Regions from separate parts of the Stenotrophomonas sp. YJH_SMC_91 genome, predicted to be linked through region 2. Evidence: predicted binding sites of a transcription regulator. Region 2 holds the regulator's gene; each other region holds the start of a gene.

Region 1 (4,997 bases), on a different contig from region 2:
TGCCGGCGACGGCACCGCCTTCCTGCGCTTCTGCTACGCGGCGCGCCCGGTCTCGCACGACCCGGCGCAGCCACTGGACACCGGCATCGACCGCGCGCTGTGGCTGACCCCGGCCGAACTGCAGGCCGCCGGCGAGCGCCAGCGCAGCCCGCTGGTCTGGCAGGTGGTGGCTGATTACCTGGGTGGCCAGCGCCATCCGCTTTCGCTGGTCCGGGAGGTCGCATGAGCACTCCGCGCGTGATGGTGGGCGTCTCCGGAGGTGTCGACTCTTCGGTCGCCGCCTGGCGTCTGGTACAGCAGGGCGAAGCCGTGGCCGGCCTGTTCATGCAGAACTGGGCCGACGATGGCAGCGGCGACTGCCGCGCCGAGGACGACCGCCGCGACGCGGTGGCCGTCTGCGGCCTGCTGGGCATCCCGTTCCACTTCCGCGACTTCTCCAGCGAGTACTGGCAGGGCGTGTTCGAGCACTTCCTGGCCGAGTACGCGGCCGGCCGCACCCCGAACCCGGACGTATTGTGCAACCGCGAAGTGAAGTTCAAGCACTTCCTGGATGCCGCCCGCGAGCTGGGCGCCGAACGCATCGCCACCGGCCACTATGCACGGGTGACCCAGCGCGGCCACCAGTGGCTGCTGCTGCGCGGCGCCGACCGTTCCAAGGACCAGAGCTATTTCCTGCACCAGCTGGGCCAGGAGCAGCTGGCGGCCACCCTGTTCCCGATCGGCGACCTGGAAAAGACCGACCTGCGCCGGATCGCGCGTGACGTCAGCCTGCCGACCCACGCCAAGAAGGACTCCACCGGCATCTGCTTCATCGGCGAGCGCGACTTCCGTGAATTCCTCGGCCGCTACCTGCCAGCCAAGCCGGGCCAGATCCTCGACCCGGCCGACGGCAGCGTGATTGCTGAGCATCCGGGCGTGTTCTATTTCACCCTGGGCCAGCGCGAGGGCCTGAACATCGGCGGCGTGCGTGGCCGCCCGGCCGCGCCGTGGTACGTGGTTGGCAAGGACGTGGCCAGCAACGTGCTGTACGTGGACCAGGACCGTGACAGCAAGTGGATGCTGTCCGAGCGCCTGCGCTCGGAAACCGCGCACTGGATCGCCGGTTCGCCGCCGGCACGGCGCTTCGAATGCACCGCCCAGACCCGCTACCGCCAACCCGACGAGCCATGTACGGTCGAGGTGCTGGACGATGGCAGCGTGCTGGTCACCTTCGCGCGCCCGCAGCGCGCCGTTACCCCCGGTCAATCACTGGTGCTGTATGACGGTGACGTGTGCCTGGGTGGCGCAGTGATCGCCGCCACCGATGCGCCGCTGGAACAGCGCCTGCGCACCACCCCTTCCCCTTTTGAGGTAATCGCTGCATGAGTTTCACTGTCGACGACCGCGTCCTGGCCTTGGCCGGCATTGCCCAGGCCCTGCAGCAGGTACGCCGTATCGCCGATACCGGCCATTCCGACGCCGCCGCCGTGCGCACCGCCGTGGACAGCGTGTTCCGCGTCGATGCCTCCTCGCCGCAGGAGGTGTTCGGTGACCGCCATGCACTGAAGTCCGGACTGCGCCTGCTGCACAACTACTTCCGCAGCCAGGGCCAGGACCCGATCCTGCCCAAGCTGGCCCTGTCGGTGCTGCAGCTGGAGCGTCGCTTCGTTCAGGATGGCGCCACCGTGAACAAGGTCGCCTCGGGCATCGAGCGGGCCCAGCGCCAGGCCACCGAACTGGGCGACAGCGGCCACCCGGACGTGCTGGCCAACCTGGGAGGCCTTTACGCCGACACCATCAGCCACCTCAAGCCGCGGGTCATGGTGCAGGGCAACCCGCACTACCTGGGCCAGGCTGGCGTGGTGGCCGAGATCCGCGCCCTGCTGCTGGCCGCGGTGCGCGCTGCGGTGCTGTGGCGGCAGCTGGGCGGCAGCTACTGGGACTTCCTGTTCAGCCGCAAGGCGATGATCGAGGCCGTGGACCGGCAGCTGGCCTGAGGGTGTGGGGTCGGATCCCTTTCCGGCACGGAAAGGGCTCTGACCCCGAAGCCGCCAAGGCGCCGGAAAACCGGCGCATTCAGGATGCACTTCGAGGCACATCGACGTTAAAGAGAAAGGGGGTACGGCCGATACATCCTCCGTGCACCTCCCGAGAACGTCCATGTACTCACGCATTTTCATCCGTCTGGCCGCCCCCCTGGCTCTGACCCTGCTGCTCCCCTTCGCCATCGGTTTCGAATGGCCGGCCGCCCTGCGCTGGGCGATCCTGACCACGATGACGCTGAGCTGGCTCGGCTTTGCGTGGTGGACCACCCGCGCCCAGGCACACCGTTCCCCGGAACACGCCCGTGTCCTGCGTGAGCAGGACCAGCTGCTGACCGAACTGCGCAATTTCGTCGGCAACGAGATCGAGGGTTCGCGCGGCGAAGTGGAACGCGCCCGTGACCTGATCCGCCAGGCCGTCTCCAGCCTCGGTGGCAGCTTCGATGCGATGAACCGCAAGTCTCGCCAGCAGAGCCAGGCCCTGTCGCGCATCGTCGACCGCGCCGGTGACGAAGGCAATGCCGGCCTCGACGTTGCCCGTTTCGCCCAGCACGCCAGCCACCGCATGGAACAGCTGGTCGAAGCGCTGGAACAGGTGAGCGGCCAGAGCAGCACCACCGTGCAGCACATCGACCAGATGGCGCAGCACCTTGATGGCATCTTCGCGCTGCTGGAGGACGTCAAGTCGATCGCCGACCAGACCAACCTGCTGGCCCTGAACGCTGCCATTGAAGCGGCACGTGCCGGTGAAGCCGGTCGTGGCTTCGCGGTGGTCGCCGACGAAGTGCGCAACCTGTCCGAGCGCTCGACCACCTTCAACGAGCAGATCCGCAAGCTGGCACACAGCTCCAAGGACGCCATCGCCAAGGTGCGCGAGACGGTCTCGCACATGGCCTCGCGTGACATGGACCGCTCCCGCGAAGCGCGCCAGGAAGCGGCGGCGATGCTCGACAACGTCGCGCAGATCAACGCCTCGCTGGGTGACGGCATGCGCGAAGTGTCCGAGTGCGCCCGTTCGATCGATGGCAGCGTAGCCGAAGCCGTGCGCGCCCTGCAGTTCGAAGACATCGCCACCCAAGCGCTGGGCGGCGTGCACACCCACCTGGACCGCCTGACCGCGATCAACCGCGAAGCGGTGGCCCTGCAGGAACTGCTGCACCGCAATGGCGGCGTATTCGACGAAGAGATCGCCACCGCCCTGCAGCGCACCGGCAGCCGCCTGCGCGAACTGCGCAGCGAATGGGAGCGCCCGCCGCACAAGCCGGTTGCCCAGCAGAGCATGGGCGCCGGCACCGTCGAGCTGTTCTGATCCTGATGTCCGCTGCCCTCGCCGGCAGCCCGCAAGGCCCCGGTTCGACCGGGGCCTTTGCCTGTAACCCGCCGTTGGATGCATCCTGTACCCGCACCATGACCCTGATCCGCGCCCTGCCCTCCCTCACCGATACCGAGCGCCCGCACAACGCGAGCGTGCGTGAGCAGCTGCAGCAGCTGGAAGAGGTCGCCCGCGAAGAGATCCGCGAACTGCAGCAGCTGGCGGACGCGCGCCCCGCCCCGCCGCGGGCGGACGAGGCGCTGCTGGGACTGGCCTGGGACCTGGGGTTGGACGGGGAAGCGCTGAAGTAGATCCACGCCGTGCGTGGACGGCTTTCATCCGCCGGTGTGACGCCTGGCCCTCGCCGCAACATCCACGCATGGCGTGGATCTACCGGGGTGGCGAAATCGTTGTGGCATGATCCACCGATCCCGTTCATGGAAGACCGATGGCCATCACCCTGATCGCACTCCTGCTGATCGAGACCGTCCTTCTGATGGCCTGGGTGGCCGGTTATTTCAGTTGGGGCATCACCCTGTTCAACGAACGCATCGCGGCGTCACCGGCCATGCAGGCCCGGCTCTCGCTGGGCAGCCTGGAACGTGACCTGCCGCAGGACAGATGGCTGCAACTGGCCTTCCATGCGCTGCCCGATGGCAGCATGGCGTTCCGCGAGAGCTTCGCGCCAAGCTTCGGCCTGCGCTACTTCCCGGTGATGCGCGGTCGCATCGTACTCAACGCGCGACGGCACGAAGTGCGGGTGATCGGCCTGTGCAGCTGGTTCGTGGCGATCCTGTCGCTGTTGCTGTTGCCACTGGTGGCGATGCGCCCGGTGGTGGCGCCGATGCTGCTGGTGCTTCCGCTGTTCCTGGCCAGCTATCTGGTCCAGAAGCGGCGCTATGCGGCCATTGTAGAAGCGCTGCGCGTGCAGCTGAGGGCGGATTTTCCGAGGTAGATCCACGCCATGCGTGGATGATCGAGAGGCACAGGCATCCGTGCCGACCAACGGTCGGCCCCCACCAAAGCGGGTTGCGGTAGATCCACGCCATGCGTGGATAGGCACAGCAGCCAGGGTCAGTTCCAACCAGTGCAGCTGATCACCGCACCAGCATCACTTCCCCACTGGCATCGGTGCGCAGCGAAACCGGCTGTGGCTGGCGCAGCCACTGCGCCAGGTCGCGCGGGCTTAGCGGTCGCGAGTACAGGTAGCCCTGGATCTCGTCGCAGCCCTGGCGGCGCAGCATGTCTTCTTCCTGGTGCGTTTCCACGCCCTCGGCCACCACCTTGATGCCCAACGCGTGGCCCAGGTGCACGATGGCCTGGGTCACTTCGGCCGTACCCGAATCGTGCAGCATGCCCTGCACGAAACTGCGGTCGATCTTCAGGCGCCCCACCGGGAAGCGGTTGAGGTAGTTGAGATTGGAGAAGCCGGTACCGAAGTCATCCACCGCCAGCGGCACGCCGTGCCGTTCCAGCACGTCGAAGCAATGGCGCAGGATGTCGGTGTCACGGATCAACGCCGACTCGGTCAGTTCCAGCTCCAGCCGCTGCGGTGGCCAGCCATGGGCGTGGCAGATTTCGATCACACGCTCGGCAAAGCCGCGGTCTCGCAGCTGTACCGCAGAAACATTCACCGCAATGCGGTCGAAACGCAGACCGGCACG
Region 2 (4,997 bases):
CTCGCTGCTCAGGCGGGCGGCGGCTTCCGGATCGATCAGGCCTTTCTCACGCGCCTTCGCGCGCAGCTTCTCCGGGTCGATGCCGGCGCCATCGTCCTGCACCTCGATGCTGACGTAGTCGCCTTCCTGCTGCGCTGAGAGGCGTACATGGCCCATCCGGGGCTTGCCTTGTGCTTCGCGCAGGTCGGGCATTTCCACGCCATGGTCGATGGCGTTGCGGACCAGGTGCACCAGCGGATCGGCCAGTGCTTCGACCAGGTTGCGGTCGAGTTCGGTCTCGGCGCCGACCAGCTCCAGGTCCACTTCCTTCTTCAGCGAGCGGGCGACGTCGCGGGCGACCTTGGGGAAGCGCGAGAACACCTTGCCCACCGGCTGCATGCGGGTACGCATCACCGCCGACTGCAGGCGGGCAGTGGCGATGTCCAGCGTCGATACGGCGCGGTCCAGCTCCTCGTCGCGCAGGCGTGCACGCAGGGTCTTCAGGCGGTTGCGGGAAAGCACCAGTTCGCCGATCAGGTTGACGATCGCATCCAGGCGCTTGGTGTCCACGCGCACGGTGTGCTCGGCCTCGGCCATCGGCTTGGCCGCCGGCTTGGCGACGGGCGCCGGTACGGGCGCCGGGCGCGTTGCAGCGGCAGGTGCTGCCGCGACGGTGGCAGCAGGCTTCGCGCCTGGCGCAGCGCCGCCGTGCAGCTGGTCCAGCAGCGCTTCGAACTCGTCTTCGCTGATCAGGCCGTCGTCGGCCTTCCTGGCCGGCGCGACCGCGGTCGGTGCGTTGCCGCCATGCAGCTGGTCGAGCAGGGCCTCGAATTCGTCGTCGGTGATCAGGTCGCTGCCAGCTGCCGCAGGGGCGGCCGCAGCGACCGGCGCGGCAGTGCCACCGTTCATGTCGAACTGCGCGATCAGGTCCGGCGGCGCATAGCCTGGCTCGGTGCCGGAGGACACGGCGTCCAGCATCGACTGCAGGTAGTCCAGCGATTGCTGGGCGGCGTCGAAGTGGTGGGCCTGCAGCACCGCCTGCCCGGCACGCGCGATGCCCAGGGCCTCTTCAGCGGCGTGGCACAGTTCGACCATCGCGGTGACGCCAAGGAAGCCGGCACCGCCCTTGAGCGTGTGGTATCCACGGAACACCGCGTTGAGCTGCTCGGTGTCCTGCGGTGCCTGCTCCAGCGACACCAGCTGTTCGCCCAGGCGATCCAGGATTTCCTGTGCCTCGATGATGAAATCGGCAGTGATGTCGTCGGATACCGCGCTCATGCTTACAGCCCCAGATCCGACAACAGGTCGTCGGCGTCGTTCTGCGAGACCGCGTGGCGGTCCAGTCCCTTCAGTGCCGGCCCGGCCAGTTCCGGGTCGGTGCGATGCTGTTCCGGCGGCAGGCCGAGTGCGCCGAAGCCCTCGTGCACGCGGCGGACGATGCCGACCACGCGACGGATGATCTGCCCGGTCAGGTCCTGGTAGCTCTGGGTCAGGGCGATCTCGGTCAGGTTGTGGCGGATGCGCTCGAGCTGCGCGTCCTGGCCAGGCTGCAGGCCTTCAGCGCGCAGCTGTTCGGTCAGGCTGCGGCATTCCTCGGCCAGGTCCAGGGTGCGGTGCGTGGCCTGTTCGGTCATGGCCACCACGTGGTCCAGGCGTGCGCAGGCGTCGTCCAGCTCACCGGCCTCGCTGGGCACGGTCGGCAGCTCACCCAGTGCCTGCCCCAGCTCGCGGGCCAGCCGCGAGAGGCCGCTCATCATCGGCTGCGTACGCAGCGCGACCAGTCCGTCGATGCGCTGCCGCCAGGCGGCCTCGTCACCGGACTCGAGTGCGTCCAGGGCTTCCTGCAGGCGCAGGGCGAGGGCGCTCTTGTCGACCGTGGTATCCATCAGGCGCTGGCCGCCAGGCGTTCGAAGATCTTGCCGAGCTTCTCTTCCAGCGTCTGCGCAGTGAACGGCTTGATGATGTAGCCGTTCACGCCGTTCTGGGCGGCTTCTATGATCTGTTCGCGCTTGGCTTCGGCGGTGACCATCAGCACTGGCAGGGTCTTCAGCTTGGCATCGGCACGGATCGCCTTCAGCAGCTCGATGCCGGTCATCACCGGCATGTTCCAGTCGGTGACCACGAAATCGAACGGCTGGCTCTGCAGCAGCGACAGCGCGGCATGCCCGTCCTCGGCTTCGGCGGTATTGGTGAAGCCCAGATCGCCCAGCAGGTTCTTGACGATCCGACGCATGGTCGAGAAGTCATCGACGATCAGGATGCGCATGTTCTTGTTCAAAGCAGAGTTCCTTTGTTGTTCATTCCGGGCGGCCGGGGGCAGCCGCCTCGGGCATGTTCATTCTTCCAGGCCGGCGTCCGCCGCCTCGAAAATCTTGAGCCGGCCACGCAGGCGCAGCACCGCCTGGCCGTGGATCTGGCAGACCCGCGACTCGCTCACGCCGAGCACCGCGCCGATCTCCTTCAGGTTCAGTTCCTGCTCGTAGTAGAGCGAGAGCACCAGCTGTTCGCGCTCGGGCAGGTGGCCGATGGCCTTGCCCAGCTCGCGGCCGAACTCACCACGCTCCAGCACCTGCTGCGGGGTCGGGCCGCCCTGGGCGACGGTGTCCAGCTCGCCCTGGTCCTCGATGCGCGACTCCAGGCTCAGCACCTGGCCACGTGCGGCGTCTTCCATCAACCGCAGGTATTCGGGCAGCGGCATCTCCATCGCTGCGGCCACTTCGGTGGCGCTGGCGGCGCGGCCGCTGCTCTGTTCCAGGCGGCGGATGGTGGCGGCGGCATCGCGTGCACGGCGGTGCACCGAGCGCGGCACCCAGTCGCCACGGCGGATCTCGTCGATCATCGAACCGCGGATGCGGATCGAGGCATAGGTCTCGAACGAGGCGCCCTGGTCGGCGTCGTAGCTGCGCGACGCTTCGATCAGGCCCATCATGCCGGCCTGGATCAGGTCGTCCACTTCAACGCTGGCCGGCAACCGCGCGGCCAGGTGGTGGGCGATGCGCCGCACCAGGTCCGAATGCTGGGCGATGACCTCGTTGGCCGCCGAGCGCTGGACTTCCCTGTACTGGGCTGCGCCTTTCATGCGGCCACCCCGCGCTGCTTGAGGATGCGCTCGAGGAAGAACTCGACGCCGCCACGCGGTTCGGTCGGCGCCTGCCAGCGTGCGGTGCGACGCGCGATCTCGGTGATCGCCAGCGCGGCCGGGCTGGACGGGTAGGCCTTCACCACCGGCTGCTGGCGCTGCACCGACAGGCGCAGCCAGTCGTCCTGCGGCACGCAGCCCAGGTAGTTCAGCGAGACATCGGCGAGGAACTTCTCGCAGACGCGGGTCAGCTTTTCGTACAGCACGCGGCCCTCGTTGGGGTCGCGCACCATGTTGGCCACTACCTGGATGCGGTCCACGCCGCGTTCGCGCGACAGCACCTTGATCAGCGCGTAGGCGTCGGTGATCGAGGCCGGCTCGTCACAGACCACCACCACGGTGTCCTGCGCGGCCTGGCAGAAGGTCAGCACGCCGTCGGTGATGCCTGCGGCGGTGTCCACCACCATGATGTCCAGTTCGCGTTCCAGCTCGGAGAACACGTTGACCAGGCCGACGTGCTCGGCCGGGGCCAGCTCGGCCATGTGCCGGCGGCCGGACGCGGCCGGCACCACCAGCACGCCGTTCGGGCCTTCGACGATGACGTCGTCCAGCGAGCAGCGGCCGGCGACCAGGTCGGCCAGCGTGAAGGTCGGGTTCAGCCCCAGGATCACGTCGATGTTGGCCAGGCCCAGGTCGGCGTCCAGCAGCAGCGTGCGCTTGCCCATCCCGGCCAGTGCCACCGCCAGGTTGGCGGACACATTCGTCTTGCCCACGCCGCCCTTGCCGCCAGTGACGGCAATGGTGCGCACAGGGCCGAGCGGCTCGCTGCGGGTGGCCGACAGCGGGAAGGTCTTGGTCAGCTTGGCGTACTCACGCGACGGCATGGTTCAACTCCGGGTTGCAGGGCATATCGGCCGCTCGGCGCAAATCTTCAAGGCGAAGTACAAGATTGGCTGCACTGGCCCGGTGCAGGTCGTCCGGAACGTCCTGGCCATCGGTCACCCAGGTGATCGGCAGGGCGTGGTCCACGGCCACTGACAGGGCGTTGCCGAAGCGGCCCGTCTCGTCCAGCTTGCTCAACACCAGGCCCTGCAGGTTGGCGGCGCCGAAGCGGCGGACCACCTCGTCCATGTCGCCGAAGCTGGTGTTGGCCGGCAGCACCAGCAGGGTGCGTACCTGGCGGGCGGCGCGCAGCCACTGCAGCTGCGCGGCCAGCGCGCGGTCGCGCGGGCCCAGCCCGGCGGTGTCGATCAGCACCAGCTTGTAGTCCTTCAGGCGTTCCAGCAGCTGGTCCAGGTCGGTGCCGCTGTTGGCCTCGTGCACCGCGATGCCGAGCTGGCGGCCGTAGCCGTACAGCTGCTCGCGGGCGCCGATGCGGGTGGTGTCGGTGGTCACCAGGGCCACGTCGCGCGGCGCATGCTTCTCGGCGAAGCGCGAGGCCAGCTTGGCGATGGTGGTGGTCTTGCCGGCGCCGGTCGGGCCGACCAGGGCGATCACGCCGCCTTCTTCCAGCGGGTCGACCGGGGCGATCGGCAGCTTGCGCGAGATCAGCCCCAGCATCAGGCCGCGGCCACGATGGGCTTCGGTCTCCAGCGGGATCTGCATGGCCACGTCGCGGGCCAGCCCGGCGTCGAAACCGTACTCGTCCATCAGGTCCAGCGCGGTGGCGCGCACCGGGCTGCCACGCAGGCGCTCGTCGGTGAAGCGGTTCATCTCGCGCTCGATCACCTGGCGCATGCCGGCCACTTCCTGGCGCAGCTGGCGGATCTCGGCGTCGTCCTGGGCAACCACGGTCAGCGTCGGTGCCGGGGCCAGCATGGGGGCCGGGCTGGCTTCGCCGGCGGCTTCGAGCGCTGCCGTTTCGCTGGCGGCGATGTCAGGCTGGACATCGGCCATGGCAGCGCCCGGCAGCGGCGGCGGCTGCACGGCGGGGGGCACG
Region 3 (4,997 bases), on a different contig from region 2:
AGATCGGCGAGTGCGTGCGCGTGGTTGACCCGCTGATGGCCGAGACCGTGCTGCGCCTGGTACAGGAAGCGCTGACCAATGCCGCCCGGCATGGCAACGCAGACACCGTATGGCTGACGATCAACGAGGAGGATTCCCGGTTGCGTATCGACATCCGTGACGACGGCCAGCGCGCCGAACGTATCCGCGAGGGCAACGGCATCGCCGGCATGCGTGAGCGCCTGGCCGCAGTGCGTGGCCAGTTGGAACTGGCCCGCACCGCACAGGGCGGCATGCACCTGACCGCCTGGGTGCCGGCATGAACGGCAGCGCGATCCGTGTTGCCCTGGCTGACGACCAGGCGCTGGTCCGCGCCGGGCTGCGTGCGTTGTTGCAGGGGTTGGGCGTGGACGTGGCGCTGGAGGCCGAGGAGGGCCAGGCGTTGCTGGACGCGCTGTCCACCCAGCGCGTGGATGTTGTGCTCAGTGACATCCGCATGCCCGGGATGGACGGCATCGAAGCAGTGCGCCAGCTGCGCGCGCGCGGCGATGCCACGCCGTGGCTGCTGCTGACGACCTTTGATGAAAGTGACCTGCTGCTGCGTGCCAGCGAGGCCGGCGCACAGGGCTTCCTGCTCAAGGACGCCGCACCCGCAGACCTGCGCGAGGCGATCGAGCGCGTCGCCGCAGGTGAAACCCTGCTGCTGCCGGTCAGCACCGAGCCGGTACGCGCCCGCTACCGCTTCCACGATGAAGCACCGCCCACCGATACCTTCGGGGAACGCGAGGTGGCGATCCTGCGCTTGCTGGCCGGTGGCTACAGCAACAAGGAGATCGCGCGCAGCCTGTTCCTGGCCGAGGGCACGGTGAAGAACTACGTGTCCGCCATACTCGACAAGCTGGGCACCCGCGATCGCACCCGTGCGGTGCTGAAGGCGATTACCCTGCGCATCATCTGAGTGGACCGAGCAAGGAGTGCCAGTGAACCCGATCCTGCATGTGGAAATCCCGGCCAGTGACCTGGACCGTGCCATCACGTTCTACCAGCGGTGGCTGCAGGTCGCGGTGGACGAACCTGTGGTGCTGCACGACTGCCGGATGGCCTACCTGCCGTTCTCCGATGAGGACGCCGGTGCCAGCATTGCGCTGGTGCTCGGCGCGGACTACCGGCCTTCCGAACAGGGGGCGCGCGTCTACATCGGCGTCGATGACCTGGATGCGAGCCTGGAGCGAGCACTGCAAGCGGGCGCCGAGCTGTGCTTCGGACCCGCCGATGCGGGCGACTGGCGCGTGGCCGAGATCCGCGACAGCGAAGGCAACCGCATTGCGCTGCAGGCGCGCGCAGCTCTGTAGAGCCGAGACCACGCTCGGCTGCTGTTGGCCCAGCCGCTCCAGCTCAGCCGAGCATGGGCTCGGCCCTACAAGGTCGCGGCGCGCGAGCGCTGCAGCCAGTCATTGATGGCCGGGTCCAGTCGCGGGTCGTCCGGTAGCTGCATGCCGAAGCGCTGTTGCAGCACGGCGCGCACATCACCCACATCATGCAGCGGGCGCTTGTCCGGTGCCTGCCCGGGGCGATACTCGGTGTAGCTGCCGCTGCCGATGGTGCGGCGCCAGTCCGGCCCGGTCAGCGACGCGCGCAGCTGCCCGGGGAAACTGGAATCGGGATGGGTGCACACGTACCAGTTGCCCACCACGTTGTCGATCGGTGCTGGCGCCTGCAGGTCGAACCGATACATCGCCCGCCAACCATCGTTGGACTCGGCCGACAGCACGAAATCACCCTCGTCGTGCAGGCGCTGCAGCAGATAGCGTTCGTGCGGCGTGGCCTGCGGCTGCGGATCATGCAGGCGCAGCGGCACGGTCGGGGTCAGGCTGCCGAAACCGGCATCCACCAGCCAATCGTCGCTGTCTACGTTCACGCGCAGCAGCAGGTGGGTACGCGCGGTCAGTTCGCCGTCCTGGGCGGCCAGCAGTACCCGCGCGCTCAATGGCTGCGCATCGAAGCCCAATGCCTGCAGCAGCGCCAGCAACCCGCCATTGAGTTCGAAGCAGTAACCACCGCGGCGCTCGTCGAGCAGCTTGCGCTGCACGCTGTCCAGGTCGATCGGCACCGCATCGCGCAGCAGGCAGCTGAGGGTCTCGAAGGGCAGCAGTGCGTTGTGGCGCTGCTGCAGCAGGGTCAGGCCGGCCAGGGTCCGCGGTGGCGGTGCATCCAGCTGCAGGCGCTGCAGGTAGCGGGGGACATCGAGCGTCGTCATGGAGACACCGGGCGGGGGAGGGATGTCCACTGTGCTCCCCCAACCGGGGTTGAGGTCAAGCGCGGCGGCCGTGTCATGCCTCCGTCGCCTGCACCCGGTACAAAGGCCGCGTCCACCAGCGATGGGGGGGACGCAGACGAAGAAAGCGCTAAAGTTGTCCTGAGTCAGGCCGATACAGGTGCGTCTTTCCGCCTGGAGTCTGTCATGTCGGCCGTTGTCCCCCACCTCCGGTCCCTGCGCACGCGCCTTGCTGCGTTGCACTCGGCGTCCCCCGGGCTGCTGCGCTGGCTGCAGCCACATCGGCTCAGCGTGGCCAACAAGCTCAAGGCCACACTGTGGATCTGCGGCCTGGGCCTGGTGGCGATCGCTGCTGTCTACGCCTGGACTGGCCATGCCAACGCACTGGCTGCGCGCAGCCAGGCCAGCTACCAGCGCGGCAGCGATCTGGCTGCCAGCCTGTCCACGCGGGTGGCCGAAGCGCGTCGCCTGCAGACCCAGTATGCACGCAGTTTCGATGATGCCGACCGCGCGCAGCTGTTGGCCACGCAGAAGGCGTTGCAGACCGATCTGCAGGCGCTGCGCGCGATGCCGATGGATGCTGGCCGGCGCAAGGCCCTGCAGGCGCTGACCGAAGCCGCCGATGCGTTCTCGCAGGGTGTGGCCGCCCTGTTCGAACGGGTCGACGAGATGGGCCGTGGTGATGCCGGCCTCGCTGCGCAGCTGCAGCAGGCCGCCGACACCCTGCAGGCGCAGGTGGATGTGCAGCAGCGGCCCGCGCTGGCGCTGTCCCTGCAGACGATGCGAAGGCAGGAGGCACTGCTGCTGCTCGACGGTGATTCCACCCACGCCGACCGCGCCAGCGAGGAGAAGCTGCCGTTCGACCTCGCGCTGGCGGGCCTGCCTGCGGATGTGCGGGACACCCTGCGCACCGGGATGGAGGCGTATCAGGCCGCACTGCTGGGGTATACCGCTGCCCGCGTCGGCCTGGATGTGGAAGCGCAGTCGCTGCTGGATACCGCCACGGGCGTAGCGCCGGCGCTGGCCGCATTCCAGCAGGCACAGGTGGCGGCGCTGGCCAGGGCGCAGGCACGCCAGCAGGCCGGCGCGCGCACCATGAGCGTGGTGTTCGCACTGACCCTGCTGCTGGTGGCCGGCGTGCTGATCACCAGCCTGGTGCTGGTGCTACGTGCGGTGCGCCAGCCGATCCAGGACACCCTGCGTTTCGCCAGCGACATCGCCGACGACCGCCTCGACACCACCCTGCGCGTCTACAACGCCAACGATGAAATCGGCCAGCTGGCCCAGCGCCTGGTCGACATGCAGCAGCGCCTGCGCGCGCGCATCGAGACCGAGCGTGCGGTGGCCCGCGGCAACACCCGCGTGCGCCAGGCATTGGACAGCGCACAGGCCGGCTTGATGGTGATTGATGCCGAAGGCCTGGTGGCGTACGCCAATCCGGCGCTGCTGGAGCAGCTTGCACTCCGGCTTGAAGATCTGGTGGGGAGCGATGCGGTACGCCTGCATCCGGCACTGGCCAGCCTGGCTGGCGTGCGCCAGCGCGAGGAGCGCGAGATCGGTCATGCCGGCGTCCGCTATCAGTTGATCGCCAATGCCATCACCGACGAAGGGCATTTCCTCGGCGTGGCAGTGGAGTGGCGCAGCCGCGCGCTGGAAACGCTGCTGGAAACCGAAGTGGCAGCACTGGTCGACGCCGCCGCACATGGCGACCTGCACGGCCGCATCGCGCTGGAGGGAAAACAGGGCTTCGTGCGCACGTTGTCGACCAGCATCAACCGTTTGCTGGCGACCTTCGAGACCAACCTCGGCGATCTGCAGGCGCTTCTGGCGGCGCTGGCCCGTGGTGACCTCAGCGTGCGCATGGAAGGTGAGCTGCAGGGCGTGTTCGCACGCATGCGCGACGATGCCAACGCCACGGTCGCGCAACTGGGCCGCATCGTCACCCGCATCCAGCAGGCGACGTCCAGCCTCGACACCGGTGTGGGTGAGATCGTTGCCGGTCACCATGATCTGTCGCAGCGTACCGAACAGCAGGCGGCCAACCTTGAAGAGACGGCAGCGTCGATGCACGAGTTGACCGACACCGTTGGCCGCAACGCCGATGCCGCGGGCCGCGCCGATGCCCTGGTGCAGGGGGCGGCCGCGGTGGCCCAGCGCGGTGGCGAGGCCGTCGGCCAGGTGGTCGCGACCATGCATGGCATCAGCGAGGCCTCGCGGCGGATCGGCGACATCACCCAGCTGATCGATGGCATCGCTTTCCAGACCAACATCCTCGCGCTGAATGCCGCGGTGGAAGCCGCGCGCGCAGGTGAGCAGGGCCGCAGCTTCGCCGTGGTGGCTGCGGAAGTGCGCCTGCTGGCCCAGCGCAGTGCCGAAGCGGCCAAGCAGATCAAAGGACTGATCGAGGATTCGGTGGCGCGTGTTGGCCAGGGCAACCAGCAGGTCGAGCAGGCGGGCATCACGATGGGCGAGATCGTTGGCAGCGTGCAGCAGCTGGCCGAGCTGCTGGCCGGTATCCGCAGTGCATCGCAGGACCAGCATGCCGGCATCGCGCAGGTGAAGCAGACCATCGTGCAGATGGAAGCCAGCACCCAGCGCAACGCCAGCCTGGTGGAAGAGGCTGGTGCCTCCACCGCGCAGATGCAGGCGCAGGTACACGCGCTGGCCGAAGCGGTGGGCGCGTTCCAGTTGCAGTCGATGCCACAGGCGCGCGCTGCGGCCTGATCGTGCTCCGGTAGTGCCG

The links. The regulator FliA, encoded in region 2, starts transcription of late flagellar genes. The targets are predictions, from matches to a motif close to TAAAGTTTNNCNNNCNNNGGCCGATAA.
Region 1: AC5P5X_RS18375 (methyl-accepting chemotaxis protein) is a predicted target of FliA. The motif match lies at 2,085-2,111, and genes of this name have one in related genera.
Region 3: AC5P5X_RS08905 (methyl-accepting chemotaxis protein) is a predicted target of FliA. The motif match lies at 2,386-2,412, and genes of this name have one in related genera.

The regions. Positions count from the first base shown of each region.
Region 1 is NZ_JCAFRT010000020.1:6,507-11,503, reverse strand. It holds gene AC5P5X_RS18390 (NUDIX hydrolase) at 1-226, shown strand, start outside; gene mnmA (tRNA 2-thiouridine(34) synthase MnmA) at 223-1,365, shown strand; gene hflD (high frequency lysogenization protein HflD) at 1,362-1,976, shown strand; gene AC5P5X_RS18375 (methyl-accepting chemotaxis protein) at 2,140-3,330, shown strand; gene AC5P5X_RS18370 (hypothetical protein) at 3,429-3,644, shown strand; gene AC5P5X_RS18365 (hypothetical protein) at 3,782-4,288, shown strand; gene AC5P5X_RS18360 (bifunctional diguanylate cyclase/phosphodiesterase) at 4,431-4,997, opposite strand, start outside.
Region 2 is NZ_JCAFRT010000023.1:48,109-53,105, reverse strand. It holds gene AC5P5X_RS19550 (chemotaxis protein CheA) at 1-1,257, opposite strand, end outside; gene AC5P5X_RS19545 (protein phosphatase CheZ) at 1,260-1,865, opposite strand; gene cheY (chemotaxis response regulator CheY) at 1,865-2,257, opposite strand; gene AC5P5X_RS19535 (RNA polymerase sigma factor FliA) at 2,315-3,058, opposite strand; gene AC5P5X_RS19530 (MinD/ParA family ATP-binding protein) at 3,055-3,942, opposite strand; gene flhF (flagellar biosynthesis GTPase FlhF) at 3,929-4,997, opposite strand, start outside.
Region 3 is NZ_JCAFRT010000005.1:93,752-98,748, reverse strand. It holds gene AC5P5X_RS08925 (sensor histidine kinase) at 1-302, shown strand, start outside; gene AC5P5X_RS08920 (response regulator transcription factor) at 299-937, shown strand; gene AC5P5X_RS08915 (VOC family protein) at 960-1,331, shown strand; gene AC5P5X_RS08910 (arylamine N-acetyltransferase family protein) at 1,397-2,236, opposite strand; gene AC5P5X_RS08905 (methyl-accepting chemotaxis protein) at 2,441-4,978, shown strand.